3 regions of the Paenibacillus sophorae genome follow, and region 2 is predicted to be linked to each of the others. Evidence: predicted binding sites of a transcription regulator. Region 2 holds the regulator's gene; each other region holds the start of a gene.
The links. The regulator Rex, encoded in region 2, represses fermentation and respiration genes when NADH is low (regulators of the CRP and FNR family bind a similar motif). The targets are predictions, from matches to a motif close to TTGTGAAATATTTCACAA.
Positions count from the first base shown of each region.

Region 1: a site for Rex is predicted at 6,259-6,276, ahead of adhE (bifunctional acetaldehyde-CoA/alcohol dehydrogenase). Genes of this name have one in related genera too.
Region 3: a site for Rex is predicted at 6,732-6,749, ahead of KP014_RS01265 (formate/nitrite transporter family protein). Genes of this name have one in related genera too.

Region 1 covers NZ_CP076607.1:4,784,922-4,794,987, reverse strand. The annotation lists gene ric (iron-sulfur cluster repair di-iron protein) at 1-514, shown strand, start outside; gene nirB (nitrite reductase large subunit NirB) at 751-3,180, shown strand; gene nirD (nitrite reductase small subunit NirD) at 3,209-3,529, shown strand; gene KP014_RS23235 (formate/nitrite transporter family protein) at 3,565-4,356, shown strand; gene KP014_RS23230 (hypothetical protein) at 4,368-4,541, shown strand; gene KP014_RS23225 (Crp/Fnr family transcriptional regulator) at 4,571-5,287, opposite strand; gene adhE (bifunctional acetaldehyde-CoA/alcohol dehydrogenase) at 6,353-8,974, shown strand; gene pflB (formate C-acetyltransferase) at 9,258-10,066, shown strand, end outside.
Region 2 covers NZ_CP076607.1:4,569,851-4,579,916, reverse strand. The annotation lists gene KP014_RS22145 (biotin--[acetyl-CoA-carboxylase] ligase) at 1-320, shown strand, start outside; gene panB (3-methyl-2-oxobutanoate hydroxymethyltransferase) at 624-1,493, shown strand; gene panC (pantoate--beta-alanine ligase) at 1,493-2,383, shown strand; gene panD (aspartate 1-decarboxylase) at 2,376-2,759, shown strand; gene KP014_RS22125 (tetratricopeptide repeat protein) at 2,879-3,523, shown strand; gene dinG (ATP-dependent DNA helicase DinG) at 3,640-6,498, shown strand; gene KP014_RS22115 (redox-sensing transcriptional repressor Rex) at 6,821-7,471, shown strand; gene KP014_RS22110 (amidohydrolase) at 7,461-8,759, shown strand; gene KP014_RS22105 (cell wall elongation regulator TseB-like domain-containing protein) at 8,869-9,387, shown strand; gene KP014_RS22100 (hypothetical protein) at 9,634-10,066, shown strand, end outside.
Region 3 covers NZ_CP076607.1:274,301-284,366, forward strand. The annotation lists gene KP014_RS01230 (DUF2164 domain-containing protein) at 62-313, shown strand; gene KP014_RS01235 (GNAT family N-acetyltransferase) at 367-915, shown strand; gene KP014_RS01240 (MOSC domain-containing protein) at 1,012-1,653, opposite strand; gene KP014_RS01245 (GNAT family N-acetyltransferase) at 1,685-2,185, opposite strand; partial or broken gene KP014_RS28525 (MFS transporter) at 2,261-3,321, opposite strand; gene KP014_RS01260 (molybdopterin-containing oxidoreductase family protein) at 3,415-5,481, opposite strand; gene KP014_RS01265 (formate/nitrite transporter family protein) at 5,799-6,626, opposite strand; gene KP014_RS01270 (FAD-dependent oxidoreductase) at 6,908-8,272, opposite strand; gene KP014_RS01275 (formate--tetrahydrofolate ligase) at 8,634-10,066, opposite strand, start outside.

The DNA.
Region 1 (10,066 bases), 220 kb from region 2:
GGTGGAGCAGTATCCTGTTCTTGAGGAAGATACAGTCTGGAACGAAGCATCGTCCGAAGCGCTGATCGGCCATATTGTAAGCAAACATCACCGTTATCTGCGCGAAGAGCTTCCGCTGATCGGACAGAATGTTGCCAAAGTGTTTCATGTGCACGGCGGAGACTCTCCACATCTGGCCGAGCTGTACCGCCTGTTCAACCAGTTGAAGGATGAATTGCTGGAGCACACGGCGAAAGAAGAAGCGCAGGATTTCCCGAGTATTCTTGCCTACGAGCAAAAGGGGGACGCAGAATCTTTATCCGCGCTGCGGGGGGCTCTTCATAATTTGGAAGAGGAGCATGACGCTGCGGGGAACCTTCTGAGACAGCTTCGAGCCGTCACCAGCGACTTCACTCCCCCTGAGCATGCCTGCACGACCTACCGTCTGACTTATGCGCGGCTGGAAGAACTAGAAGGCATGACCTTTGAGCATGTACATCTGGAGAACAATATTCTGTTCCCGCGATATCAATAATTGATTTTTTATAGCAGCCGATTTTCCGAGACGTGATTGTTTCAGGAGAATCGGCTGTTTTGGTTGACTAAAATGAGCGGTTTGTCAATAGGGGAAGCGTTAAAAGTTGTTACAAGTTAGTGTGAAATCTTTCACTATTGATGTGACTGCAGTCACGCGGCACAAAAATGTAAAATGTATAATTCCGGTATAAAGATACAAGAGAAGACAATCAAAGCTTTGAGGAGGACCTGACAATGACATCGATTCGAGAAAAATTAGTACTGATCGGCAACGGCATGGCAGGTGTCGGTACCATCGAACAGATTTTGAAGCTTGGCGGCGCATACGACATCACTGTCTTCGGCAGCGAGCCTCATCCGAACTACAACCGTATTATGCTGTCTTACGTCCTTGAAGGAAGCAAAACAGTGGACGATATTATCCTGAACGACTGGAGCTGGTACAAGGATAATGGAATTACTCTGCATACGGGAACGACGGTAGCCCGTATCGACGGAGACAAGCGGCAGGTTATTACGGAGAACGGTTTGACCGTTGATTACGATAAAGTCATTATCGCAACGGGTTCCAATTCGTTCATTCTACCAATCCCTGGCAGCGGTAGGGAAGGCGTCGTCGGCTTCCGCGACATCGCCGACTGTGAAGCGATGCTGGAAGCCGCGAAGCAGTATGGCAAAGCGGCTGTCATCGGCGGCGGATTGCTCGGCCTCGAAGCGGCGAAAGGGCTCGTGAACCTTGGCATGGACGTAACGGTCGTCCATCTGATGGAAGACCTGATGGAGCGCCAGTTGGACCATACCGCTGCTTCGATGCTGAAAGCGGAACTGGAACGACAGGGCGTCAAGTTCGCCATGGGCAAGCAGACGGTGGAGCTGACCGGCGATGAGCGGGTAAGCGGTCTGCGCTTTATCGACGGTACGGAGCTGGAAGCGCAGTTTGTCGTTATGGCTGTCGGCATCAAGCCGAATGTGTCGGTGGCGAAGGCCAGCGGTATTGAAGTGAACCGGGGCATCGTGGTGAACGACTACTTACAAACGTCGCTTGCGGACGTGTATTCCGTCGGCGAATGCACCGAGCACCGCGGCGTCTGCTACGGCCTGGTAGCCCCGCTGTTCGAGCAGGGCACCGTACTCGCGAAGCATTTATGCGGCGTGGAAACCAAGCCTTATGAAGGTTCGGTCGTCTCGACCAAGCTGAAGATTTCCGGCGTCGACGTCTTCTCTGCCGGGGAATTCATCGATACTCCGGAGCACACGGTTATTTCCGCCAAAGATGACTGGAAGAGAACCTACAAGAAAATTTTGCTGAGGGACAACATCATTGTCGGCGCCGTTCTGTTCGGCGATGTGACGGAATCCGGCAGCCTGCAGAAACTGGTGAAGCAGGGCGCAGTGATGACCGACGACATTTATGCGGACGTTATGGGCACCGGCTGCTGTGGCGGAGGCGGGGCCAAGAAGACGGCGTCCGTCGAAAGCATGTCTGACGAGGAAATCGTCTGCGGCTGCAATGGTGTGACCAAGAAGGCGATTGTGGACGCCATCACCGATAACGGCTTCACAACCGTGGACGAAATCAAGGCCTGCACCGGCGCTACACGATCCTGCGGAGGCTGTAAGCCGGTCGTGGAACAGATTCTGCAGTACGTGCTCGGCGACGGCTTCGAGCAGAGCGCGAAGACCGGGATTTGCAGCTGTACGACGCTCAGCCGGGATGAAATTGTGGCACAAATCCGGGCCAAAGGACTGACAACGACCAAAGAGGTTATGAACGTCCTTGGATGGAAACAGGAAGAGGGCTGCTCGAAATGCCGTCCGGCGGTCAACTATTATCTGGGCATGATCTATCCGGATACGCATGAAGACGAGAAGGAATCCCGCTTCGTCAACGAACGGATGAGCGCGAACATTCAGAAAGACGGCACATTCACAGTCGTTCCGCGGATGTACGGCGGGGTGACCACTCCGGAAGATCTGAAGCGAATTGCCGATGTCTCCATCAAGTATGATGTCAAAGTCGTCAAAGTAACCGGCGGACAGCGTCTGGATCTGATCGGCATCAAGAAAGAGGATGTGCCCAAAGTATGGGAGGAGCTGGACATGCCTTCCGGCTATGCTTATGCCAAATCGCTGCGGACGGTCAAGACCTGCGTAGGCTCCCAGTTCTGCCGGTTCGGCACTCAGGATTCGATGAGCATGGGAGCGCTGCTGGAGCGGAAGTATGAACGGCTTGATTTCCCCGCCAAATTTAAAATGGCCGTGAACGGCTGCCCGCGGAACTGCGCGGAATCCTGCACGAAGGACATCGGCATTGTCGGCAACGATGGAGGCTGGGAAGTGTTCATCGGCGGCAACGGCGGCATCAAGCCGCGGATAGCAGATTCTTTCTGCAAAGTGAAGACGGACGAAGAACTGGTGGGGATCTGCTCCGCCGTTATGCAGTACTACCGTGAAACCGGTAATTACCTGGAAAGAACATCTGAATGGGTGGAACGAATAGGGCTGGAGCATATCAAGACTGCCATTCTGGACAACGAAGAGGAGCGCAAGGCGCTTGCGCATCGCATCGACTTCGCCTTGACCCAGGTTCAAGATCCGTGGAAAAAAATGCTGATCGACGGCGCGACACGCTCCGCGCTGTTTGAAGCGACGGAGATCCGTTAAATCAATCCGGGAAAAAGGAGAGAGGGCAATGGAAGCAGCAAGAAAACCCTATGCCGCAGGCAAGGTGGAAGAATATCTGAAGCAAATCGGCCGTGTGATCGTTATCGAAGGCAAGGAGCTGGCCGTGTTCCGCACTTCGGGGGACGAGTTCTACGCTCTGGAGAATCGTAGTCCCCATCCGAAAGGCGGCCCTCTGGCCGAGGGAATCGTATCCGGATACTACTTGTACGACCCGCTGTACGATTGGAAAATCGATTTACGCACCGGCGAGGTTCAAGCGCCCGACAAGGGACAGGCGGCGGCTTATCCCGTTCAGGTTGATGGAGACACTGTGGTTATCGCAATTTAAGGATATTATAGAGAAAATAATGGGGTGTTAGGGGCATGTTTACGCAAAGTGTGGAAAATATTATTGAAGCGGCGGTTGCCAAACGCGACAAAATGAATGAAAGCTTGCCGCGTTATGCATTGGCGGCGCTGCTTGCCGGCGCTTATGTCGGTATCGGCATCATCCTGATCTTTACTTTGGGGGCGCCTCTGGCAGCGGCCAAGTCGCCTTTCCAGCCGCTCGTAATGGGAGCAACCTTCGGCATCGCGCTGACGCTGGTCATCTTTGCCGGTTCGGAGCTGTTTACCGGAAATAACATGTTCTTTACCGCCAGCACCCTCGCAGGCAGAACAAGCGTGTGGGATACGATCAAGAACTGGATTATCGTCTTTCTAGGCAACCTTGCCGGCGCGCTGCTGCTGGCCTGGCTGGTGCAAGGAACGGGACTCTTCAAGGCCGCTTCCCCTGATCATCTAATCTTTGCAGCGGCAGCCAAAAAGATGAGCCTGCCTATTTCCGAATTGTTCTTCCGCGGCATTCTGTGTAACTGGCTGGTCTGTCTGGCGATCTGGATGTCGTCCCGGGTGAAGAGCGAAGGCGCCAAGCTGGTGCTGATCTGGTGGTGCCTGCTTGCCTTCATCGCCAGCGGCTACGAGCACAGTGTGGCGAACATGACACTGATGAGCGTGGCGCTGCTGCTGCCGAACCATCCGGAGACCGTCAGCTTGGCCGGTTGGCTGCATAACATGATCCCGGTCACGCTGGGCAACATGATCGGCGGCGGCGTATTCGTCGGCATGGCTTACTGGGTTATTTCACCCGTCCGTTCCGTCCGCAGCAAGCAATAGGATTCAAGTGTATGAGAAAGAACGGCAAGTCTCCGGGTGATTGGAGGCTTGCCGTTTATTTTTTTACCGAGCAAAGCTATATGAAAATATTGTTTCTGAAACAGAAGAAAAAAAGCGCCCAAACAGGGCGCCCTGACCACGAAAATCAAAGGGTCAAAAAACACGAACAATTTATGTTTCACTGAGGAAGGAATAGGGTAAAATAGTGGGGATGTTAGATTCGGCAAATCTCGTTAGGACACAGCTCACAGTGGCAAATGTCCTGCAGCATCTCAATATTTTTTATAACAATCATGCCGTTCTCGTATTCTACGGCGTCTTTTTTGCGCAGATCGCTAAGCATGCGGTTAACACTCTCGCGTGTCGCGCCAATCATGTTGGACAAGTCGGTATGCGTAATTTTTTTGTTAATCAGAATGGCGTCGCCGTTCTTCTCGCCGTAGGTGTTGCTCAGACGTATCAGCGTGGAGCAGAGCGCGCCCGGTTTGCCGTACATCATCAGGTCGCGGAACTTAGTCTGCGTCAGGCGGTGATGAATGCCCATCCATTTCATAAAGTCGATGGCAAAATCACAGTGCTGGCAGATCAGAATTTCCAGATCTTTGTGTTCAATCACACCGACCTCGCTTTCCTCGATCACTTCGGCGGTGAAGCTGTGCTTCGTGCTGAAGAAAGGATCGGCTTGACCGACCATGTCGCCAGCTTGATACATATAAAGTATGAGTTCCTTGCCTTCATCCGTGGACTTGGTGAGCTTGACGCGTCCGCGTTTGAGATAAAACAGTTTATCCGAGTAGTCGCCTTCCCAGAATAAATGAGAGCCTTCCGGAACTAACCGTTCCTTCATCGTTACCAGCAGTCTGTTAAAGTTTTGTTCGGAGAAACAGTTAGTGTTTCCGTGGGCTTCGATAACATTCGTATGATCTTTCATAATCGATATCCCCCTTTATTCCCTCAGTTTTTCAATAAATTTTAAATTAATTATACAATGAAATTCTTCATTGTGGGTGGAAAAATCACGGAAAAAGTGTCTAATTTTCAACATTGTGATTATTTTCACTTCAAAAGCGTGATTTTTAGTGTGATTTCTAATAGGTTTTTTCAATGAACGCTGTTATCCGTTACCCGAGACGGGGGAAAATAGCTTTTCTTAATATAAAACATGGTTAAGCCTTAGGCAAGTAGAATGTGATTTAAGACACAACTTTTTAAGAGCTGACATCGCCTGGTCAGGGCAATGTACACTAACGCATAGAGTCTATGATGAATGCTGAACGCGTTCCATTCAAATTGGGAGACCTATACGTTTACGCCCATGCTTTTTCATATAGAAATAGCATTTCGAATTTGGCTGCACGCGGCATAATATCGCTCAGTGATTTTTTTACGGAGTGCGTTAATTTAGGTTGGGTATCTCGTGAATCAATGTGTGGAACTAATCGGTGATTTACTTTTCTTTCATATGAGAGGATGCTGTGGCTTCTCGGCAGCCGGCCGCATGATTCAGAATCCCATTATTCAGAGCAGCATGTTTGTTGAACAGCTGCGTGCCTTTCCGTTATACTTGTGGACGATTGATACATACTATATGAAGAAGTTATTTTTAACGGGATTTTATCCAGAATGGTTTGAAGCATCCCGGATCGGTGGCGTGTTGGAGCACGAATGCTTCTTTTTCTAGAATTCCTCAGTTTTAATTTAAAATTAGGAATAATAGCATAGATAGTTCTACTAACAAGCGACAACCTATGCAATTTCCGGATAAAGGCATTGATTTCTTCTATAAAACGATTGTTATCCTGAGAGTAATGAGCATAGAAAAAAGCAGATATAGGAAGGATGGCCCTAATAAAGTTCTTTAGTGTAAGCGGTTTTATAATAGAAGAAAAAAATTTTTGTACTTTGTGAAAGATTTCACTATACAAGTTGCACATGATGTGATATTATCAATTTTGTAGAGAAGAACAACACACAAATTGACAGGAGGACGAGGGAAATGGCAGTTAAGAATGAAGTAGCCGCCCAAGTGCAACAACCAACCGCTGAAGAATATATTCAGACTCTGGTGGATAAAGCGAAGAAAGCTCAAGAAGCATTCATGGCTCTCGATCAGGAACAAGTTGACAAAATCGTTCATGCTATGGCGCTGGCCGGTTTGGACAAACACATGTACCTGGCAAAATTGGCTGTTGAAGAAACAGGCCGTGGTGTTTATGAAGACAAAATCACGAAGAACATTTTCGCAACGGAATATATCTGGCACGGAATCAAGTATGACAAAACAGTAGGCGTAATTGAAGATAATGTTTACGACAGCTTCCAAAAGATTGCTGAGCCGGTCGGCATCGTAATGGGCATCACTCCGGTAACCAACCCAACATCCACCACGATGTTTAAAGCGTTGATTTCCATTAAGACGCGTAATCCTATTATATTCGGTTTCCACCCGTCCGCGCAAGCTTGTAGTGCCGCAGCAGCAAAAATTTTGCATGACGCAGCAGTAAAAGCAGGCGCTCCTGAGAACTGCATCCAATGGATCGAGCAACCGACCATGGACAAAACCAACGCATTGATGAACAACGACGGCGTGGCTCTGATCCTGGCAACAGGCGGATCCGCAATGGTTAAAGCGGCATACAGCTGCGGCAAACCGGCTCTTGGCGTAGGCCCTGGTAACGTGCCTGCCTTCATTGAGAAGAGCGCTAATATCGATCAAGCGGTTAATGACATCATTCTTTCCAAAACTTTTGACAACGGCATGATCTGTGCATCCGAGCAGGCTATCATCATCGAAGAGCCGATTTTCGACCAAGTGAAGAAGAAATTGATCGCCAACGGCTGTTACTTTGTTAACAAAGAAGAAGCTGCCAAGCTGACCAACGGCGCAATGAACGTGGAAAAATGCGCGGTTAACCCGGTAATCGTCGGTCAATCCGCTGTGAAAATCGCCGAAATGTGCGGAATTCAAGTTCCTGCAGGCACCAAAATCCTGATCGCCGAACTGGAAGGCGTAGGTACTAAATACCCGTTGTCCGCTGAAAAGCTGAGCCCGGTTCTGGCTTGCTATAAAGTTAAGAATGCCGATCAAGGTATCGAACGTGCGGCACAAGTTGTTGAGTTCGGCGGTCTGGGCCACAGCTCTGCTATCCACTCCAACAACGAAGAAGTAATCATGAAGTTCTCGAACCGTCTGCAAACCGGACGTATTCTCGTCAACTCGCCTTCGACTCATGGCGCGATCGGCGACCTCTATAACACGAACATCCCTTCGCTGACTCTGGGCTGCGGATCGTACGGACGTAACTCGGTATCCCAAAACGTTACTGCCATTAACTTGATCAACGTGAAAAGGGTGAATCGTCGTACCGTGAATATGCAATGGTTTAAAGTACCGGATAAAATTTACTTCGAAAAAGGTGCAACTCAGTACCTGGCCAAAATGCCTGAAATCACTCGTGTTGCAATTATCACCGACCCGGTGATGGTTAAACTCGGCTACGTGGAAAGAGTAGAACACTATCTGCGTCAACGCCAAACTCCTGTAGCGATCGAAGTATTCTCGGAAGTTGAACCGGATCCGTCGACAACTACGGTGGAAAAAGGCACGGCTATGATGAACAGATTCCAGCCTGACTGCATCATCGCTCTAGGCGGCGGTTCCCCAATGGACGCTGCTAAGGGAATGTGGCTGTTCTACGAACATCCGGATGCTGACTTCGAAGGCTTGAAACAAAAATTCTTGGATATCCGTAAACGGGTTTACAAATTCCCGAAACTGGGTAATAAAGCTAAATTCGTTGCAATTCCGACAACTTCGGGTACGGGTTCGGAAGTAACCTCCTTCGCGGTTATTACCGACAAAACTTCTGGCAACAACACGAAATATCCGCTGGCCGATTATGAGCTTACTCCTGACGTAGCCATCATCGATCCGGAATTCGTATACAGCCTGCCGAAGACTGCCGTTGCCGATACAGGTATGGACGTACTGACGCATGCCATCGAAGCGTATGTATCCGTTATGGCGAGCGACTACTCCGACGGTCTGGCTATCAAAGCTATCCAACTGGTATTCCAATACCTGGAGAAATCCGCTCTGGAAGCCGACAAGCTTGCCCGCGAGAAAATGCACAACGCATCGACGCTGGCCGGTATGGCATTCGCCAACGCGTTCCTGGGCATCAACCACAGCTTGGCGCATAAATGGGGCGGTCAATACCACACGGCTCATGGACGCACCAATGCCATCCTGATGCCGCACGTTATTCGTTACAATGCGAAGAAACCTTCGAAGTTTGCTGCGTTCCCGAAATATTCCCACTTTGTGGCTGACGAGCGCTATGCTGAAATCGCCCGTATTCTGGGACTGCCGGCTCGCACGACGGAAGAAGGCGTCAATAGCCTGATCAACGCAATTCGCGATATGAACAAAAAACTGGGTATCGAAGAATCGTTCCAACAACTGGGCTTCGATCCGAAGGATTTCGAATCCCGCGTAGACTACCTGGCAGACCGCGCATTCGAAGACCAATGTACAACTGCCAATCCGAAGCTTCCGCTGGTAAGCGAACTTGCCGACGTATACCGGAATGCCTTCTACGGCAGATTTGACAACTAATTATTAGGTCTAAATCAGGGTTAAAATATATAAAGAAACAAGCTCATTGACAGTTCAAACTGGGATTGAGGTTAAAGTGACAAATATCACCAAAAAGATGCTATATGGTGATATTTGTCACAGTTTTCTTCGGGAAAGTAAACTAAGATGTTTATATAAGATCCCAGTTATTGAACATCAAATGTGAATTTTGTTACAAATAGCAGCATGGGATCACGAGACACGGGATTAACCTTCAAGCCCGCGATCTCTACAAATCATATAAATATATGGAGGGATTAGCATGTCGGTGATTGAAAGAGAAGTACAAGAGATTAAGTCGGGGTGGCGCAATTTTGTAAGTGGCAAATGGTCTAAGAAGGTTAATGTCAATGATTTCATTGACAAGAATATCAAACCTTATGAAGGCAACGAACAGTTCCTCGTAGGTCCAACTAGCAACACTAACGAATTGTGGAAAATTATTTCCCAATTGAGCAAGGAAGAAAGAGAAAGAGGCGGCGTGTGGGATATTGATCTTAACACGGTTTCCACCATCACTTCTCACAAACCTGGCTACATCGACAAGGACAAGGAACAAATTGTAGGCGTTCAAACGGACGCGCCTTTCAAACGTTCGATCCAACCGTTCGGCGGTATCAAGATGATGATCGATGCTACTAAAGCATACGGCTTCGAACTTCCGAGCAGCATTGTCGACATGTTTACGAATATCCGCAAAACGCACAACCAAGGCGTATTTGATGCATATACATCTGACATGAGAGCTGTGCGTAAAGCAGGTATCATCACGGGTCTTCCGGATGCTTACGGTCGTGGCCGTATCATTGGTGATTACCGCCGCGTTGCTCTGTACGGTATTGACTTCCTAATCAAGGAAAAGAAACAAGAACAACTTAACCTTGAAGTGGATTCCATGAGCGAAAGTGTCATTCGTCTCCGCGAAGAGCTGTCGGAGCAAATCCGCGCTCTGAGTGAACTGAAAGAAATGGCTGCCGCGCACGGATTTGATATTTCCAAACCTGCGAACAACGCCAAAGAAGCTTTCCAATGGGTATACTTCGGCTACTTGGCTGCCATCAAGGAACAAAA
Region 2 (10,066 bases):
ATTATCCGGCTGAGCTTCGCAATAATGCGACATCGCTGCTGATTGAGGGCGGCATGCCGGTTGACCGCGAGCAATTAGCCGCAGAGGTGCTTAGGGAACTGGATTACCACTATAAGCTGTACATGGATCAAGGCCTGAAACCGATCGCAAGGTTGTGGGAGGAGCAGTCGGTTACCCTTGGCAGAAGGATTGGGCTCAAGACGCCCCAGGGCTGGCTAGAAGGGACGGCCGTAGGCCTCGGCGAAGACGGCGGTCTGCTGCTTCGCGCGGATAACGGATCGGTGACGAGTGTCTGCTCCGGCGAGATCACGCTGATTTAAAATACCATACCTTGTCACATTTATATCGTGTAATTATCCAGCGGATTTGTTATACTGTTCGCAAGAGGCGGTATCTGCTGAAACAGAACTGCACTCTTGGCGTAGTAAAGCTGCTTTTGTTTATACCTTCATAACTGTATGGAACGGTTACGTTGGATTCTGCTCTGAGCCGCAAGGACCGAGACAGAAGGGACGATCGCGAGTGACTCTTTTTTGCCCTTCGGACCTTTTTAGCGGATACGCTAAAAGGTTTTTTTGTTTGCGCTGAAGTAAGCGCGGTGACTCGCAAAAGGGGAAAAGGGAATGGCTGACAAACAAGCACTGAACATTGTGAAAATGAAAAAAATGAAGGCGGAAGGCGTGCCGCTGAGCATGCTGACCGCATATGACTATCCTTCGGCCGCCTTGGCCGAAGAGGCCGGCGTCGATATGATCCTGGTCGGCGACTCGCTCGGCAATGTTGTTCTTGGATACAACTCGACTCTGCCTGTCACCATCGACGATATGGTGTACCATACGCGGGCGGTCGCCAGGGGAGCGGAGCATACGTTCATTGTGGCGGATATGCCGTTCATGACGTATCACGGCGGCATCGACGAGACCCTGAAGAATGTGCGCCGGCTAATGCAGGAGGGACATGCCCATGCAGTTAAGATGGAGGGCGGGCTTGAAATATGCGCAGCCGTATCTTCCATCGTCTCCGCGGGAGTGCCTGTGCTGGGCCACATCGGGCTTACACCGCAGTCGGTAAACACCATTGGCGGATACCGGGTGCAGGGCAAGGATCCCCAGGATGCGCAGCGGCTTATGGAAGAAGCCAAGGCGCTTGAGAAGGCGGGCGCCTTTGGCATCGTGCTGGAACTGGTGACCGAGGAAGTGGCTGAAGCGATCACTAAGGAGCTTGCCATTCCGACGATTGGAATCGGAGCGGGACGCTATTGCGACGGACAGGTGCTCGTATTTCACGATGTGCTGCGGTATGCTTCGCCTTACAGGGAGAAGCGGTTTGTTAAGGCGTATGCCGACGTCGGGGGTATTATCCGCGACGCGCTCGGACAATATGTACAGGAAGTCAAACAGCGCGCTTTTCCGGAACAGCGCCATGCGTTCGGTGCGGATGAGAGTGTGCTGGAATCATTATACGGTGCGGCCGGAAAAGGAGCGAGATCATAATGAGAGTCGTTAGAACGGTAGAGCAGCTTCGGGAAGCAATCGGGTTTATGCGGCGTACCGGACAGGGGCCTGTCGGGCTGGTTCCGACGATGGGTTATCTGCATGATGGCCATGCAAGCCTGCTGCGGCGGGCGGGAGAAATGTGCGGTACTGTCGTCATGAGTATTTTTGTCAATCCGATTCAATTCGGACCGAACGAGGATTATGAAGCCTATCCGCGCGACGAACAGCGGGATTTGGAACTTGCGGAACGCGAGGGTGCCGATATCGTGTTTATTCCGACGGTAGAGGTGATGTATCCCCGCCCAATCCGCAGTAAAATCACGGTGTCCTCGCTTACGACGAGATTATGCGGCGCCTCGCGTCCGGGCCATTTTGACGGAGTGACGACGGTAGTCGCCAAGCTGTTTAATCTGGTCCAGCCTGAATATGCTTTTTTCGGACTGAAAGACGCGCAGCAGGTGGCAGTGCTTCGGCAAATGGTGGATGACCTGAACATGAATGTGGAGATCATCCCCTGCCCTATCGTACGTGAAGGCGACGGGCTAGCCCTCAGCTCCCGCAACGTCTATTTATCGGCCGAAGAGCGCCGTCAGGCGCTGGTGCTGTCCCGCTCGCTTCAGGAGGCCCGCAAAGCGTTAGAGGAAGGACGGGCGGCCACGACCGATGAAGTCCGGGAGCTGCTGACATCCGTCATTTCCGGCTCGCCGCTTGCTGACATTGATTACGCGGAAGTCTTGACATTTCCGGAGCTTGAGCCGCTTGAAGGTAACTTCCCGCTTACGAGAGCCGAAGGGGAGATCATAATGGCGCTGGCCGTCCGGTTCGGCCGTACGCGCCTGATCGACAATGTCATCTTTACGCCGAAGGAGGTCGCAGCGCTTGTATAGACATATGATGAAATCAAAAATCCACCGGGCGACGGTCACCGAAGCCAACCTGAATTATGTCGGCAGCATCACCATTGACGAGGATCTGATGGAAGCCGCAGACCTGCTGGAGAACGAGAAGGTGCAGATTGTGGACAACAACAACGGTTCGCGTCTGGAAACCTACGTCATACCGGGTCCGCGGGGCAGCGGCGTCATTTGTCTGAACGGTGCGGCGGCGCGGCTTGTTCAGCCCGGCGATACGGTCATAATTATTTCCTATGCGATGCTGTCCCGGGAAGAGCTTGAAGAGCATAAGCCCACGGTGGTGTTTGTGGACGAGAACAACCGTCCCGTTAAGCTTGACAATAAGGAGCTTCACGCGACGATTGCCTGATTTGGGTATCGGTCCCTGGAACCATGTAATGACTGCCACGCATGAAAGGCCGGCTCCGGGCGAACAATGAAGTCAGGCAAGCTGCACTGATCTCATTTTCGCAAGGAGGGATGGCTCCTATGTTTCAACAGATGTTTGCCGAAATGAACGAAATGCTCTCCGATATTGCCAGACAGCTGCCGGAGGCTCAGGGAGTAAGGCGGCATGAGCTTTTAAGCAAATACCGTATGCTTCGCAAGATGAGCGACGAAGCGCTGGATGAATGGCTCGCTTTTGCGGAAGCGCTCAGTCTGTTTCGCCAGAAAGTGGAGCTTACTGAGGTGCCGGAGCCGGAGACGCCGCTTAGCGGGGAAGACTCCGGAATTGAGATGGAGAATTTTGCGCGCGGTCAAGGGTATTACAAGCTGTTGATGTTTCCGAAATGCATCGAGCAGTTCAGCGTCGTCATTTCCCGGTATCCCAATAATCTGGCCGCACGTCTGTATCTGGCCATGTCCCATCTTCATCAGGGCGAAGCGCCCGCGGCGCGGGTTCACTTGGAACATATGCTGCCCCTGGTTCAGAGCCGCAAGCTGAAGGCGCATTTGTATAACGCTGTTGGCTGCATTGCGGCGTCGGGCCGCCGGTTCGATGAAGCGAAGGAACTGTTCGGGCTGGCGCTGAAATACGATCCGGCACTGCCTGAGCCAGACGCCAATCTGGAGGTCTGCAGGCGCGGCAGAGGCGAGCTTCAGTTCGGATTTCAGCTGGTTTCGCTATTATAATCGGGCGTTTAATTTGGTGCGATGCAGCTGCTGCTTTCCGGCGGTGTGCATCGCCTTTTTTCGCAACTTCTGTTATGCTGATTAAGAGTCTCGAATGAAAGGGTTTAGAATACATCATGAAATTTGCCGTGCTTGATTTTGAAACGACGGGAACCCAGTCCGTAGGTGAAATTATCCAGGTCGGACTTGCCATTATAGAAGAAGACCGGTCCATTTCGCGTGTGTACGGCTCCTACGTCAAGCCCGGAGGACCGATACCCCCTTTTATTACCGGCTTAACCGGCATTAAAGACAGCGATGTGCAGGACGCGCCCGAACTCGAAGAGATGATGATGGAACTGGTGCCTCTTCTGGATGATGTCGTGCTTGTTGGGCATAACGTCGCTTTCGATTTTCATTTTCTTCAGAGCGCTCTGGACCGGTGCGGTTATTTGCCGTTTCAGGGCCGTATTCTCGATACGATCGATTTTGTAAAAATCTGCTTTCCATCGCTCACCTCCTATCAGCTTGGAACCATCAGCTCCCATTTCGGACTTCTGCATGAACGTCCGCATCAGGCGGACAGCGATGCGCTGGCAACAGCGCACGTACTGCTGAAATGTCTGGATGAGCTCTACAGCCTTCCTCTGCTTACGGTGCAGCGGCTGACCGAGCTGTTTTCCGGTGAAGACAGCGATCTGAGCTGGTTTTTTGAGGGCTTGCTGAGCGAGCGCGAGCTGGAAACCTTCCAGCCCGAAGGTGATCTTAAGTTTTACCGCCAGCTTGCGTTAGCCGTGGGCGATTGGACGGAGCTGGCTCCTCCGCGCGAGGACGGCGACAATCCGGTGGAGCATATGTCGTTTGAGGCTTACTTGAACGAGATTACCGAGCGGCTGCGGAGCATCCTGCCCCAGTACGAAAGCCGGCAGGCTCAGGAAATTATGTTCGGCGAAGTGATCAAGGCGCTGGAAGAAGAGAGGCATCTGCTGATCGAGGCTGGAACAGGAACCGGCAAGTCGCTAGGCTATTTGCTTCCAGCTATTTACCAGAGCGTCCGCACGGGGCAAAAGGTAATGGTCAGCACTCATACGATCAATCTTCAAGATCAGCTCCGTGAGCGCGATGTTCCACTCTTGACCGCAGCCGTTCCTTTTCCGTTCAAGGCTGCTGTCTTCAAGGGTAGGGGACACTATTTGTGTCTGCGCAAGTTTGAACATAAAATAAATAAAAAGGATTACGCATCCCCGAGAGAGGATACTCTAACATCGGCGCAAATGATTGTGTGGCTCACGCAGACCGAATCGGGCGACGACGAAGAGCTGAATTTAAGCGGCCGGGGCGGCGATTTCTGGGAAACGGTGGCGAGCGACACGGACTCCTGCCTGGGACGGTCTTGCCCATGGTTCCGCAAATGCTATTACCATCGCGCCAAGCATGAGGCGGGCAACGCCGACGTGGTCATTACGAACCACTCGAAGCTGTTTGCCGACATGAAAGCGGGCCATCAGCTGCTTCCTGCCTATGAGTACCTTGTGATTGACGAGGCGCATCAATTGGAGGAAGTGGCCGGCAAGCACCTGGGCATGCATATGAAGCATTTTACCGTCTCGCATACGCTGAACCGCTTGTACAAAGACAGCCGCACCGGCCAACTGCCTGCTCTCCGGCAGATCCTCCAAAGCTCGGGCAGTGAGCAGGCCACCGAGTGGAGCGGGATCATCGACCGGCTGTACCCCGACCTCCTTACCGTAAAAGAGGCGTGGGATCTGCTCAGCGATAGGCTGTATGCACTGATACCCGAACGGTCCGACTCAGCGGCGGGAGAAGCGGGACAATTGGTGCATCGTCTTCTACCCGCCAAGAAGCCCAAAGGCTGGGAAGAGCTTGTTTCACTGGAAAGTACACTAAACTTGTCTTTAAGTGATATTATCCGCAAAGGCGATAAAATGCTTTCCGAAATGCGTGACCAGGAAGGCCAGTCCTCGGCCGACAGCCTTGTAACCGATGTTGGCGGGCTATTCAAGGATTTGGCTGATATCCGCGAGCAGGTACGTTTTTTTATGGGCATGAATGACGAAAATGTTGTATATTGGCTGGAGGCAAATGGAAATTACCGCAGCAAATCACTGCAGCTGTATGCCGTGCCCGTCGATGTCAGCGCGCAGCTCAAGGAGCTTTTCTTTGATAAGAAAAAAAGCGCCGTCCTGACGTCGGCAACCTTGTCCGTCGATAAATCGTTCCAGTATATGATCGACAATCTGGGTTTAAACGAAGCCCAGGAGGAAGGAAAGCTATCGACCGTACTGCTTCCTTCTCCCTTTAGGTACCGGGATCAGGCGCTGCTGGTCATTCCGCGGGATTTTCCAAGTGTGAAGGGAACCGTCGGCGACGCCCGGTTTGTCGATACGCTCGTTCATTCCCTGGCTGAAGCCGCAGTGACGACTCGCGGGCGCATGCTTGTGCTGTTCACGTCGTATAAGATGCTCCGGCAGGTATACGACCCTCTGAAGGAGGCACTCGCCTCCGAGGATATAGCGGTGCTGGGACAAGGCGTTGAAGGAGGCAGCCGAAGCAAGCTGCTCCGCCGGTTCCAGGAGAATTCCTCTTCTGTCCTGCTGGGAACGAGCAGCTTCTGGGAAGGAGTCGATATTCCCGGCGACGCACTAACATGTCTGGCAATCGTCAGACTGCCTTTTCAGCCGCCTAATCATCCGCTCGCGGAAGCGAAGGCCGAACTGCTGCAGGCACAGAAGAAGAACCCCTTCATGAAACTGTCCGTGCCTCAGGCCGTCATCCGTTTCAAGCAGGGCTTCGGCCGCCTTGTACGGACCGCACAGGATCGTGGCATTGTTATTGTTTATGATACCAGAGTAATCGAATCTTATTACGGAAAGTATTTCCTGTATTCCTTACCGGGACCTAAAATGGAGCATATGGCGACGGAACAAATGGTCCCCCGCATCGCCGAATGGCTGAAGCAAGACGGCGTATCCTAAGCGGGATGCTCGATTGGCCATTGTACAACATAGGCCAATCATTGTCTTTGCTTTTAAGGTATTCGATCGGCCATTGTACAACATAGGCCGATCTGCCGATTTTAATCTTTATGCGGGTTATACTGTAAGTAGATTCCGCCAATTGTCAAGCGTGTCCCGTCAGGGACGAAAAGCGATCCTTCATCCGCCTGATCAAGGTCCAAGCCCAACTTTCGCTAACGCCAATTTGCCGTTAGCGGGTGTCCAGAGGGCGGCAGCCCTTGGGGCCCTCCCTTTTAGGGAGGGTTTGGGAGGGTCCTATTAAAATGTAGGAGGAGAACTCATGAAATCGGACAAAATATCTGAAGCCGTCGTGCGCAGATTGCCTGTGTATCTGCGTTTTTTGAACGACCTGCAAAAACGCGAAATCGCCACTGTTTCTTCTCAAGAACTCGGACAGCGACTGGATTTAAATCCTGCGCAAATCCGCAAGGATTTGGCCTATTTTGGCGACTTTGGCAGGAAGGGCATTGGTTATGACGTACCTTACCTGATCGAAAAAATCCGTCACATCCTGAAGCTGGACCAGCAGATTAATGTTGTTCTGGTAGGAGCCGGGAATCTGGGTCAGGCGCTGTCCAATTACAATATTTATCTAAAAGACACAATGAAAATTACGGCCGTCTTTGATTCCTACCCGCCGAAGATCGGGACCAAGATCAATACGTTGACCGTTCAGCCTATGGAAGAGCTTGCAAGCACCGTACGTGAGCAGGGCATTCGCATAGGCATTATTACTGTGCCCGAGCAGGAGGCGCAAAAAGTAGCGGATATTCTCATTGGAGCAGGCATTGAAGCCATTCTGAATTTCGCTCCGGTTATTCTGAAGACACCGCCCGAGATTCGCGTGCATGCGGCGGACTTTACGACCGACCTGCAAAGTTTGGCTTACTATCTGCATGAAGGAAAGGACGAAGAAGAGCATGGGTACTAAATGGATGATCCGAAACGGAAAATTTGCCGTGCCTGGCGCGGATAAGCCTGTTCTTGAAGGATATATGGTAATTGATAACGATTTGATTACGTACATAGGGGAAGAACCGCCCGTTCTTGAAGAAGACGTGCCTGTCTTTGAAGGCAACCGCCTGCTGTTCCTACCGGGGCTTGTCAATACGCATGGGCACGCGGCGATGTCGCTGCTGCGCGGTTATGGAGACGATCTGGCCCTTCAAGTATGGCTTCAGGAAAAAATGTGGCCAATGGAAGGGAAATTCACCGGAGACGATGTCTACTGGGGAACCGCACTCTCGGTGCTGGAAATGCTAAAGGGCGGAACAACGACGTTTCTCGATATGTATGATCATATGGACCGGGTGGCTGAGGTAGCGGAAGCATCCGGAATACGCGCAGTCCTGATGCGCGGCGTCATCGGGCTGTGCCCGGCTGAGGTGCAGAATCAGAAGCTTGCGGAAGCGGTTGCTTTTGCAAAAAAATGGCATAACGCGGCGAGCGGGCGGATTACCGCCATGATATCGCCTCATTCGCCGTATACTTGTCCTCCGGATTATATCGAGAAATTCGTTCAGGCGGCGCATGACCTTGACCTGCCTATTCATACGCATATGTCGGAAACACGGCGGGAAGTGGAACAAAATGAAGCGGATTATGGCCTTCGGCCCGTTGCCCATCTGGAGAAGCTCGGGATGTTCACCCGGCCGTCGCTTGTGGCGCACGCCGTCCATCTGAACGATGAGGAAATCGAAATTCTTGCGCGTAATCAGGTTGGCGTCTCGCATAATCCGGGCAGCAATCTGAAGCTGGCAAGCGGCGTGGCGCGCGTTCCCGAACTGCTGAAGGCCGGTGTTACGGTATCGCTCGGAACGGATGGCGCGGCAAGCAACAACAACCTGGATATGTTCGAGGAAATGCGCCTGGCCGCACTGATTCATAAAGGAGTGTCCGGTGATCCGACGGCGGTTCCCGCAGGCGAGGCCCTCCGTATAGCTACGGAGTATGGCGCAAAGTCTGTATTCCTTAATCAAGTGGGCAGGCTCGCCCCGGGAATGAAAGCCGATTTTATCGCCATCGATATCGACCAGCCCCATCTGCTGCCGCATACGGACCTGATATCTCATACGGTATACTCGGCTAGCGCGAAGGACGTAGAGCATGTATGGGTCGATGGCAAGCAGATCATTAAGCACGGGGAATGCCTGACCTTGGACGAAGAGGCGATCCGCCGCAAGGCGCAGGAAGCATTCGAGGGACTGCTGAATCGGTAAATTTATAGAGCTTTCGCTGACAGCCTGTACGACTACTGGAACAAAGGAAACAAGAGCCTCGTCACTTTGGGACGGCGTTATTGTTTCTTCCTAGAAGGAGAGCTGCACGTTGAGAAAAAGGAGAAAATGGATTTTATACGGGGTGTTTCTGGCCCTGCTCCTTCTGTTCGGATTGTATCAATTTTTTGCCTACGTGCTGAAGGACCAATGGAGCGAGCGCAGTGCAGCCGAAGCTGCGGCGATTAGCGGGGCGGGCCTAACCGAGATCGAGAAAGCGCAGAAATCGGTATGGGACGAGAACTCCATTTATTGGGTGATTACCGGCAAAAACAAGGCCGGCTCCGATGTGATGGTGTGGGTGCGTTTTACTGTTGACGGCAAGCCGGCTCAAGGAGAGAACGCCGTGCATACGCAAGAACTGTCTCAGGGAGTCTCCGAGGAAAAAATGCGGCAGATTATCGCAGCCCAGGTTCCTGGTATCAAGATCGAACGTTTGCTTCCCGGAGCGTATAACGGCGAGTACGCCTGGCAGCTTTTTTATAAAGACGGGGACCGCTATTATTACCGGTTCTACCGCTTCTCGGACGGTGAGCAGATCGGCGACGGCTACAGCCTTCCGAACCGTTAACGAGGTGTAATACGAAGAACCAGCCACAACCTTGAGAGAGTGGCTGGTTCTTTTTTTATATGATAGGGAGAAATTAGAAGGTAAAATTTTAAATATTATTCACATTTGATTCGTTCTAGTATATACACCTATGATATACTACTAGTTGTATCGAGGCATGACAAAAAACATGCCGGTCTCGGATGGAACTAGGCACGCTACTTGGAAAGCAATAAAGTTTGACATCATTAGAGAGGAGGACGTTGTTTGAAACTTCGTCTAATGCCTGTATTGTTGACTGCACTGCTGTCTGCTGCGCTTCTGTTCGGCGGGTGGTTTTTGTACCGTGAGTTTGCCGTTCAAGAACCGCTTGAACAGATGGTTAGCAGTTATGAGGGTGTTAAGCAGTCCCATATTTCTATTAACCGCAATGAAGTAACTTTGAAACTCGATTTGCAGCCGGGCACGAAGCTTCGTGAACTGGTTCAATATATAAACTCTGAAGGCAAGTCCATAATCGGAGACCGGACCGTCAAGCTTGATGTGGAGGAGCATTCGAGCCAGGAGCTGGACGATTATTGGGATCAAGCGCTGTTTTCTGTAGCTGAGGCGATGGAGAGCCGCAAATATACGGTTATTCCGGAGACGCTGAAAGAGCTGTCCGCCCAGTATAAGAATGTTGCCGTTACAACGGAAATAG
Region 3 (10,066 bases), 1.6 Mb from region 2:
GGTTCCCTTTGACTTCCCGCCGGTTCATGGAGTAGCATGAGGTTCAGGAGGAGGCGAGCGGATGAAACCGATTAAAATGCCAAAAGAGCATCGGGAAGCGATGCTTGATCATATCCAGGAATTTTTCGAGCTTGAACGCGGCGAAAGCATCGGACGCCTCGCGGCGGACAGCCTGCTGAAATTTTTCCTGAAGGAGCTTGGACCTGCCGTATACAACCAGGCGCTGAGCGACTGCCGGATTCTGACGGCGCAGCGGATGCAGGGGCTGGAAGAGGATATTTACGCCCTGGAATGGAAAAAAGAAGGCCGTTAACAACCGGTATTCATAGCCTGCAAAGAGCACGATAGAAAAAGGGAGGCGGCAGCTTGTTCCATTTTGTCATTGATGATGAGCTTGTCCTTAAGCCGCTGGCGCCTGAGCATGCCCTGCCCATGTTTGAGCTGGTCGACCTGTCGAGGGCCCGTCTGAGCCAGTGGCTGCCTTGGGTGGACAGCGTAACGGAGCACGCTCATATCACAAGCTACATTAAGAACGCCGTTAAGCAGGGAAGCGAGAACGGCGGCTTCACCGCAGGCCTGTGGGTGGACGGCGAATTCGCCGGCGTTATCGGATTTCATGAAATCGATTGGCATAACCGGTCTGTCGGCATCGGCTATTGGCTCGGCCAGGGCTATTGCGGCAAGGGATACATGACGAGCGCCTGCCGGGTGTTTATCGACCATGCCCTGATGGAGATGGAGCTGAACCGGGTAGAAATCCGCTGCGCAACGGGCAATACCCCAAGCCGCGCTATTCCCCAGCGCCTTGGCTTCGTGCTGGAAGGAGTAATCCGGGAAGCCGAGCTGCTGCCGTCAGGCTATGTCAATCATGCCGTATACGGTATGCTGCGCAGCGAGTGGAAGATGCTGAGGTAAATGATCTGAGGTGAATGCAGCGTCACTATGCAGTATCTTTGCGTACTTTTCCTGGCTGCGAAAAGATGAACGGCGGTCCGAAAAGGGTCCCGCCACTTATTCTCCTGCGTCCAGCCACGCCTGGAATTTCGCCCGGATGCCGGACGCAAGGCTGCTTAGCCGGACCAGTTCTTCAAGGCCGCGCTTGTCCCCGCGCCCGGCTTCCATCATATGCAGCACGCGCGATACCGGCACTCCGCCGTCACCGGTGGAGATCTTCACTACCGCCGAGCCGGAGGCCAGTTCCCCTTCGCGCAGCACACGGAAATAGAAGCCGCTGAAGCCTGTCTTCAGCACCTGCGCGGGCATATCCGCGGGACCGTGCTTTTGCGAGAGCTTGAAGCAGGGATACCGGGGCTGACTCACCTGAAGAAGCGCGCTGCCGACCTCGTAGATGTCCCCGATGCACACTTCCGTTTCGAGCAGCCCGGCGGTGGTCGCATTTTCCCCAAAGGCGGCGTAGCCCAGCTTCTTGCCCAGCCACTCTTCCCAATAAGGGTAATGCTCTGACGGATACACGCAGACGGCTTTATCGGGTCCTCCGTGATTGACTAGATCGGCTTGTCCATCCCCGGTCAGCCCGCCTGCAGACACATGCACAGGCCCCTCTACAGGAGATTTGTAGATGCCTGTCTCCAGCGATTTTCCGCGATAAAGGGTCGAAATCGGCATCCCCACATTCAATGATATGATCTTCATGACGATCCCCGCTTTCATTTCGTTTAAGTGATTACACGAGACGGCAGCTCATAAATACCTCGTCCACATAGCGGCCTGCAAGGTAAAATTCCTCCCGCAATCGCCCTTCTTCATCGAACCCGCATTGCCCATAAAATGCCAGGGCCGTTGCGTTGCAGGACAGCGCGCGCAGCCGAAGCTTGCGGATGCCGCGTTCCGAGGCCAGCTCCTTAACCGCTTCGATCAGGCTTCGACCGATTCCCAAACGCTGCCAATCCGGATGGACGGCTATATGAATCTCATAGACATGCCGGTTGCTCTTCATTCCGGTAGGACAGCCGAAGCCGACATAACCGCACAGCGTGTCCCCTTTCACCGCCACTAGCTGGGAGCCGGGAGGCGCATGCAGCAAATAGTCCTCGCTCGACCGCCACGACAAGGCCGCGGGAGCCGTATCCTCGGTCCATATCAGATGATCCAGCATAATCAGCTCACGAACGTCGCGAAATTCCGAGAAGCGGATCGACATCGTCTCTCTGTCTATGTGAAGCATTTTCGTATCCCCCTTGCATATAAACGGCGCACAGAATAAGCGCCGATTTATTGAAGCTGCCTTCTCGCGCCCCGGTTAGGCCGACTTCGCCGATCCCGCCGATTCCGCAAGCGGCGCGCGGCGGCTGCCATACGCATGAATCAGGAAGAATCCCACCGACAGCGCCGCCACTCCGCAGGCCAGCCAGGCGGCCTTGGCCAATCCCCCTTCATCGTACAGGCTTCCCATGAAGTAAGGTCCCAGCACTCTGCCAACCGAGCCGATTCCGCCGGTCAGCCCAAGATAGAACGGAGCTCCCCGGTCGGCGTGCTCCGAGATATACGCCGGCATGGCCGGAGAAATCAGCATTTCCCCAAGCGTCGTCAGCAGCATCGCCAGCAGCATGCCGCTATAGCTCGGCAGTGCCAGAATCACAGCATAGCCGCTCAGATAGAAAAAAGCGCTCGCTGTCATTTGGGCCGCCGCTTCGGCCGCGAACCAGCGCCTGATCAGGCTCACCAGCGGCTGCGCCGCGAAGATCAGAATGCCGTTAAGCGTCCACAGGAAGCCGTAATATTTCTTCGGCAAATCTTCCGAAATAATGAACGGCGACACTCCCGTATTCCAGATGGAGTTGCCGATCAGCAGGAAATAGCGACCCGAGAGCCATGAACAGATAAATCCTGGTGTTGCCCAGCAGCTGCCAATTGGATACAGGCCGGGACTGCCCTTTCTTGGACTCAGGCGGAACGGTTCCTTGCGCGCCGCCCGGCGAACCGGAAGCCGATAAACGCCTGAATGGCAGGCATGGACAGCGAATTGAACAGACCAACGAGGCCCATTGCAATCATGAACGCCGTCCAATTGGCGCTTGCCGCAGGGAGAGCGAACAGAGCCAGCGCATTTAAGGCCAGCGCGCCGACAATCAGCTTGTTCACCCCGACCTTATGATACAGGGAGCCTCCGAGCAGCTGCCCGGCAATGCCGCCAAGCGATTGAACCAGAATGACGAGTCCGGCGTCCGTCATGCTCCGTCCGAGTTCGTCAAACACATACATCGTAACGAGCGGCCACATCAGCGCGCTGCCGGTCGCGTTAATCAAGCTTGCAATCAAAAATACTTTGACTTCTCTAGGATAGTTGTCCAAAAACCTCATCTGCCTATACATCCCCTGTAATCTATGTGTCAGTTATTACCACCCTAGTATTACGCCTAACTGACGTTTGGGGCAAGCTTATGCATTGACGCTTTAACGCAGTTCAACCTCAACTGTTGCGGAGAAAAAGGTCGCTCCCTTCCCCATATCGCTCAGCCGGTCCGGGGTAAGCACATTGCTCCGCTGCGGGCGGTCTTTTCCTTCCCACCACAGCCCCTGGCTGATGACGGTACCGGGCAGCATCCGGTCGGTTACCGCCGCCCAAATCTGTATCATGCCGCGGTCGTTGTACACTTTGACCTCATCCCCGTCGGCAATTCCCCGCTCCGCCGCATCCGCGGGATGAATTTGCAGAGTCGGCCTTTTCTCTAAGGTTTGATGCTTCCCGACATTGGAAAAGGTGGAGTTGAGGAAATTATGGTTCGGCGGCGATATGAACATAAGCGGATATTTATCCCCTTCATCCGGACGCCGGATGCCGTCAAAGCCTTCGACAAGCGGAGTATAGGTTGGCAGCGGCGGCAGTCCCGCATTTTCCATCGTCCGTGAATACAGTTCAATTTTGCCGGAAGGCGTGGGCAGGTTATCCAGATACCGTTCTTTAGGCGTCATATCCAGTTTGACATGGCGCTCGGCTTTCAGCCGCTCCAGCGTCACTCCGTTCAGATACGGATTGCGCGGGTAGTCCAGCGCCTCACGGATCATTTCCTCCTCGCTTTGCCCAAAAGCCTCCTTGTCAAAACCCATGGCCTTTCCAAGCAGGGAGAACAGCTCGACGTTGCTCTTACATTCCCCCGGGGCTGCTAGCACCGGCTCCTGAAGCTGGATATAATGATGCCAGTAAGAACTGTACAAATCGGTATTCTCAAAAGCCGACGTCGAGGGCAGCACAATATCGGCATACCTGGCTGTATCGGTTAGAAAAAGATCATGCACGACCGTGAACAGGTCCTCTCGCGCGAATCCGCGCCGCACCCGCTCCGCGTCCGGCGCGACGACGAGCGGATTGCTGCAATAGACGAACAGCGCCTTTATCGGCTGCTCCGTCATTTCCAGCGCTTCGCCGATCCGGTTCATATTTATGCTGCGCGCCCGCGGGTTCGGGCGAAGATCAGGACGCTCCAGCGCCCGGGAATTCATCGCGGCATATCCGCTGTTGCCCTTGGTCGCGCCTCCCCCCGTCTTCAACCACTGTCCGGTCAGTGCAGGCAGACAGGCGATGCTGCGCACCGCCATGCCTCCGTTGTCGTGATGCTGAAGCCCGTTGCCGATGCGGATAAAAGACACCGTCGCCTCTCCGTACAGTTTACCCAACTGTTCAATGTCTTCGGCTGGGATGCCCGTAATGGCCGCTACGGCCTCCGGCGTATACTCTTCCGCCTGCTTCCGCAGTTCTTCATGCCCCACCGTGTAAGTCTTGAGGAAACTCGCGTCCGTCATCTCGTCGCGGAATAATATATGCATGATGCCGAGCGCCAACGCCGCATCCGTCCCCGGATAGAGCGGCAGGAACCAGTCGGCCCACTGCGCCGTGCGGTTGCAGTGCACGTCGATGACAACGATCTTGGCGCCCTTCTTCCGGGCCTGCTCCGCCAGGACGACCTGATGCATGTTCGTGCTGACGATATTTCCGCCCCAGACGATGATCAGATCGGCGTTCGCGATATCCTCAGGGCTTGTCCCGCCGCTGAAGCCCATTGTATATTTCCAGCCCGCGTTTCCGGCGGCATTGCAGATTGTCTGCTCCAGACGGCTCGCTCCAAGCGCGTTAAAGAACCGGCGGTCCATGCCCTCCACACTGAGCACGCCCATATTGCCGTAGAAGCTGTACGGCAATATGCTCTCCGGGCCGTATTCCTCCGATAACTGGCGGAATTTTCCAGTTATTTCAGCAATCGCCTCATCCCAGCCGATCGGTTCGAATACGGCCTCTCCCTTGCGTCCTACCCGGCGAAGCGGAGTCGTCAGCCTTTTCGGATGATGGATACTCTCTGCTATATGCCTGACCTTGTTGCAGATGGCTCCCCTCGTAACCGGATGCTCGGGATTTCCCTCGACTTTTACAATTTTGCCGTCTTTCTTATGCACAAGAAGCCCGCAAGTGTCGGGACAATCCAGCGGGCATACCGCCGGAAATACGCCGTTCTCTAATTTTTCCATACCCGCAGCCCTCCTTATTTTCACTGCTGTTATTGTATAATCGAACGTCCCCTTGCGTAAAGGTGAATCGTGCCCGGAATAGCTGATTCGTTCCGGCAATTGCCGGGTAATAGAAAACATGAAATACTCCCTATTGATTTCGCCGTAAGCTTCGGTTTCGTTCCCCCGGACCGATAGCTGTTACGGCGAACTTTGTTTTGTCGTAATTGTCTGTCGAATACGGAAATAAAAAGGCACCGCTCCACTGGAAGACGGTACCTTTGTTTGGTTGGACATTCTTATTATTTAAAGAAGATTATTCCCGTTAACTGCGGGAATTATGCGTGTTTCTTCACACCTGCGGACGCTACACTGTCAAGCGATTGAACCGCCGCAGGGGATTTGCGCAGGTAGGCGTTCCAGTAGGCGCCCGCTACAAAGAGGGCTCCGCCTGTCAGGTTGCCGAGCCAGACCGGCACGAAATTGCCAATGTACTGTCCCCAAGAGAAATGGCCTTCGAAAATGGCCGCCGGAATAAGGAACATATTAGCGACAACGTGCTGGAATCCGATGGCGACGAAAGCCATGGTCGGGAACCAGATGCCGATAATTTTGCCGCTGAAATTGTCTGCGCCGTAGGACAGCCAGACAGCCAGCGCGACAAGCCAGTTACAACCGATACCCGAGATGAAAGCTTGCAGGAAAGTGACGTCTAGTTTATGCTCCGCCAGATCGACCAGTTTATCGAGGTAAACGCCGTCGGCGGTCAGACCGACGACATGGCCGAAGAAATATGCCACAAACAGTGCTCCCGCCAAATTGCTCAGCGTAATCAGAATCAGATTCTTAATCGTCTCTCCAAACGAAATCTTCTTGGAAAACATTGCGAGCGGTACAGCCATCATATTACCGGTCAGCAGTTCGCCCCCTGCCAGAAGCACGAGAATCAGCCCGACCGGGAACACCGCGGCCCCGATAAAGCTGGCGATGGACCCCCATTCCTTCGGCGCGCTGGCAATGACGCGAATATCAAGCAAATACCCTAGAGCGATGAACGCTCCTCCCAGAAATCCGAGGATAAGCACGGTGGCCAGAGGGTTATGAGCCTTCTTTATGCCGTTCTCCACCGTCACTTCGGCTATTTGCTGCGGTTTGTTATAAGCCATGTTACCTGTCTCCTTCTAATATTTACTTTAAATTTTTCCTTTAGGTCTCATTGTAGCGCTTCGCCCCTCACATTTACGTGATAATTATCACTTGAAGAAAACAACAAGTGAAAATTTTCACTGGTGTGTCAAAATTTAAACCGCTTCCGTAAATTGGAAGAATTATGTATACGGATACGCGTTTATTTGCTGCGAAAAATACAAAAACCGGAGCCGCTTGGGCACCGGTTTTCAAGCGATATTTTCGATAACATGTAGTTTAAATGCGGGGAATTTACCCGTTAAACTCTGACCGGCTGTTTGCTGTCCGCAGACTTCGGCAGCGCCTGAAGGCCGACGGTGTTGAGGAAATTCCAAGGCTTATTGTAATGCGGCTGGAAGAAGAAATCGATGAAGGCAAGCTGGTCGACCGTCATGCGGTTCTGAATGCAGACCGAAATCGTATTGATCGACTGGGTCAAATCCATTTTCGACATGATCTGTGCTCCCAGAATACGGCGCGTGCAGCGTTCAAAGACTACCTTGAGCTGAACCTCTTCGAAGGAAGGCATGAATTCCGGACGGTAATTGTCCTTAATCATCACCGCTTCGGCTTCGATTCCTTCATGCTTCGCGGCTGCTTCGGTCATGCCGGTTGCCGCAATGTTGTCCTCGTAAATTTTGATACCCGAAGTACCCTGAGTTCCCATATAAGGAATCGTATTATTGACCAGATTGCGGGCAACTAGTGTGCCCATGCGTACAGCATTGGTAGCCAGCGGGATATAGGCGTGTTTGCCGGTCGGGTTATAGTGAATCGCGCAGCTATCCCCGGCAGCAAAGACATCCGGAGCGCTGGTGCGCATATAATCATTCACGATAATCGCTCCGTTGCCGAGCATATCGACCTGCCCCTTCAGCAGTTCCGTGTTCGGGCGGAAACCGATGCAAAGGATGACCAGATCGGCGTTGTATTCGCCTTTATCGGTAACAATTGTCGTGACTTTGCCGTTCTCGCCTTTGAAGGAGCTTACCTTTTCGCCCAGCGCCAGTTCGATGCCGTGATCCTTTAGAGACTGTTCAATCGGATTTGTAAATTCGGCGTCGAGATATTTGCTTAGAATGCGCGTCTCCGCGTCGATCAGCGTGACCTCTTTACCGTTAAGCTGGAATGCCTCGACCAGTTCGACGCCGATATAGCCGGCTCCAACAACTGCGATATGCTTGGCGTGCTGAGCTTTTTCGATAATCGTATTGGAATGTTGGAAGTTCTTTGAGAGCACAATGTTATCAAGCTCAATTCCCTCAAGCTTCGGCATAATCGGCCAAGACCCTGTCGTTACAATCAGCTTGTCATAGGTGTCGTCGAATTCCTTGCCTGTGCTTAGGTCGCGGGCGCGCAGCGTTTTGTTCTTCGTATCAACGGAGACAACCTCATGGCGCATATTGGTCTTGACTCCAAGCTCAGCCAGCTTCTCCGGGGAAGAATAGAACAGCCCCTGCGGGTCCTTCACAACGCCTCCGACATACAGCGCAATGCCGCAGGACAGGAACGAAATGTTGTCGTTTCGCTCATACACGGTAACCTCGGCCTCCGGGTACAGCTGGGCGGTATTGACAATAGCGGCGGTTCCTGCGTGGGTACACCCGATAACAGCTACTTTCATGATTTCTTCCTCCTCCATTTTGAAAAATTCTCTTTTTTATGGAATATTAAGTGAGTGTGACTTATTTCACTTAATGCCATCATTATATTGTGATAATAATCACATTTCAATCTTTTTTCCGTTTTTTAACAAAGTGTTCACAATTTAAAATATTCAATTTCGGAAAAAGTCCGTATTAGTTTTGCCCGCTTGCCCGCACATTATGTCAGTGACAGGCTAAAGCAGCCGGTCTTTCGGTACACCGTATCTTCAAGCGATTTGCCGGCGGTAAGGAAGGAATTCAATCTTTCCGTAAAAAAACCCCCGGATTCGCTGGCGAACCCGGAGGCTGTAAATTTATTTAAAAGTTAAAAATGTTAAATTATAAAAGGCCGATCAGCGTTCCTTCCCTGTCAATCTGCACGCCCTCGGCGGCAGGCTTAGCCGGCAGTCCCGGCATCGTGACAATGCTGCCGGTAACAACAACGGCGAATCCGGCTCCCAGCGAGAGCGTTATGTCGCGAACCTGAACAGTGAAGCCCTCGGGCGCTCCAAGCAGGCGCGGCTGGTCGGAGAAGGAATAAGGCGTCTTGGCCATGCACACCTGCAGATGGCTTAAGCCGAGCCTTTCGATCAGCGCCAGACTGCGTTTGGCCGCCGGACTGAAGGCGACATCGGCGCCGTGGTATATTTCCTTGACGATTTTGCCGATCTTGGACGGGATGTCCAGTTCGTCTTTGTACAGCGGCGCATAAGCGGAAGTATCCGATCCGGACAGCAGCTTCTTGAGCGCGGTCGCCAATTCCAGACCCCCGGCGCCGCCCTCGGCCCATGCCTTGGAAATGGCGGCAGGCACATTCAGGCGCTGGCAGGCCGCCAGCACTTCCTGAATTTCCGCTTGGCTGTCGCCTTCAAAATGATTGAGGGCCACCAGCACCGGAACGCCGAATTTCCGTAAATTCTTGATATGCCGCTGCATATTGGAAAGTCCGGCGATCAGCGCGGCCCGGTTCCCGGCATACAGCTCACTCTTAGGGACACCGCCGTTATACTTCAGCGATTTCACCGTAACGACCAATACCGCCGCGGAAGGCTTAAGGCCCGACTGGCGGCATTTGATGTCCATGAATTTCTCCGCTCCAAGATCGGCGCCGAAGCCTGCTTCCGTCACGACGACTTCGCCCAGCTTCAGCGCGTAACGGGTACCGATCACACTGCTGCAGCCATGCGCGATATTGGCAAACGGTCCGCCATGCACGATTACCGGCGTTCCCTCCAGTGTCTGCACCAGATTCGGTTTAATCGCCTCTTTCAGCAGGGCGGTCATTGCGTCCACCGCTTTCAGACTGCCCGCCGTCACCGGCTGTCCTTCGCGGTCATAGCCGATCAGCATCCGGCCAAGGCGCTCCCGCAAATCAGCCAGATTATCGCACAGACACAGCACAGCCATGATTTCGGAGGCGGTGGTGATCAGAAACCCGCTCTCCCGAACCGTCCCGTTGCCGTCGCCAAGCCCTGTCACGATGCTGCGCAGACTGCGGTCGTTCATGTCCATAACCCGTTTCCATACGATCTTCTGCGGGTCCAGCCCGAGCTCATTGCCCTGGAATATATGATTGTCAATCATGGCCGACAGCAAATTATGGGCCGACGTCACCGCATGAATATCGCCCGTAAAATGCAGATTGATCTCGTCCGCCGGAACAATCTGCGCTTTTCCGCTGCCCGTAGCTCCGCCCTTCATGCCAAGACAAGGGCCAAGCGACGGTTCCCGCAGCGCAGCCACTGTCTTGACGCCTGCTCTGTTCATGGCTT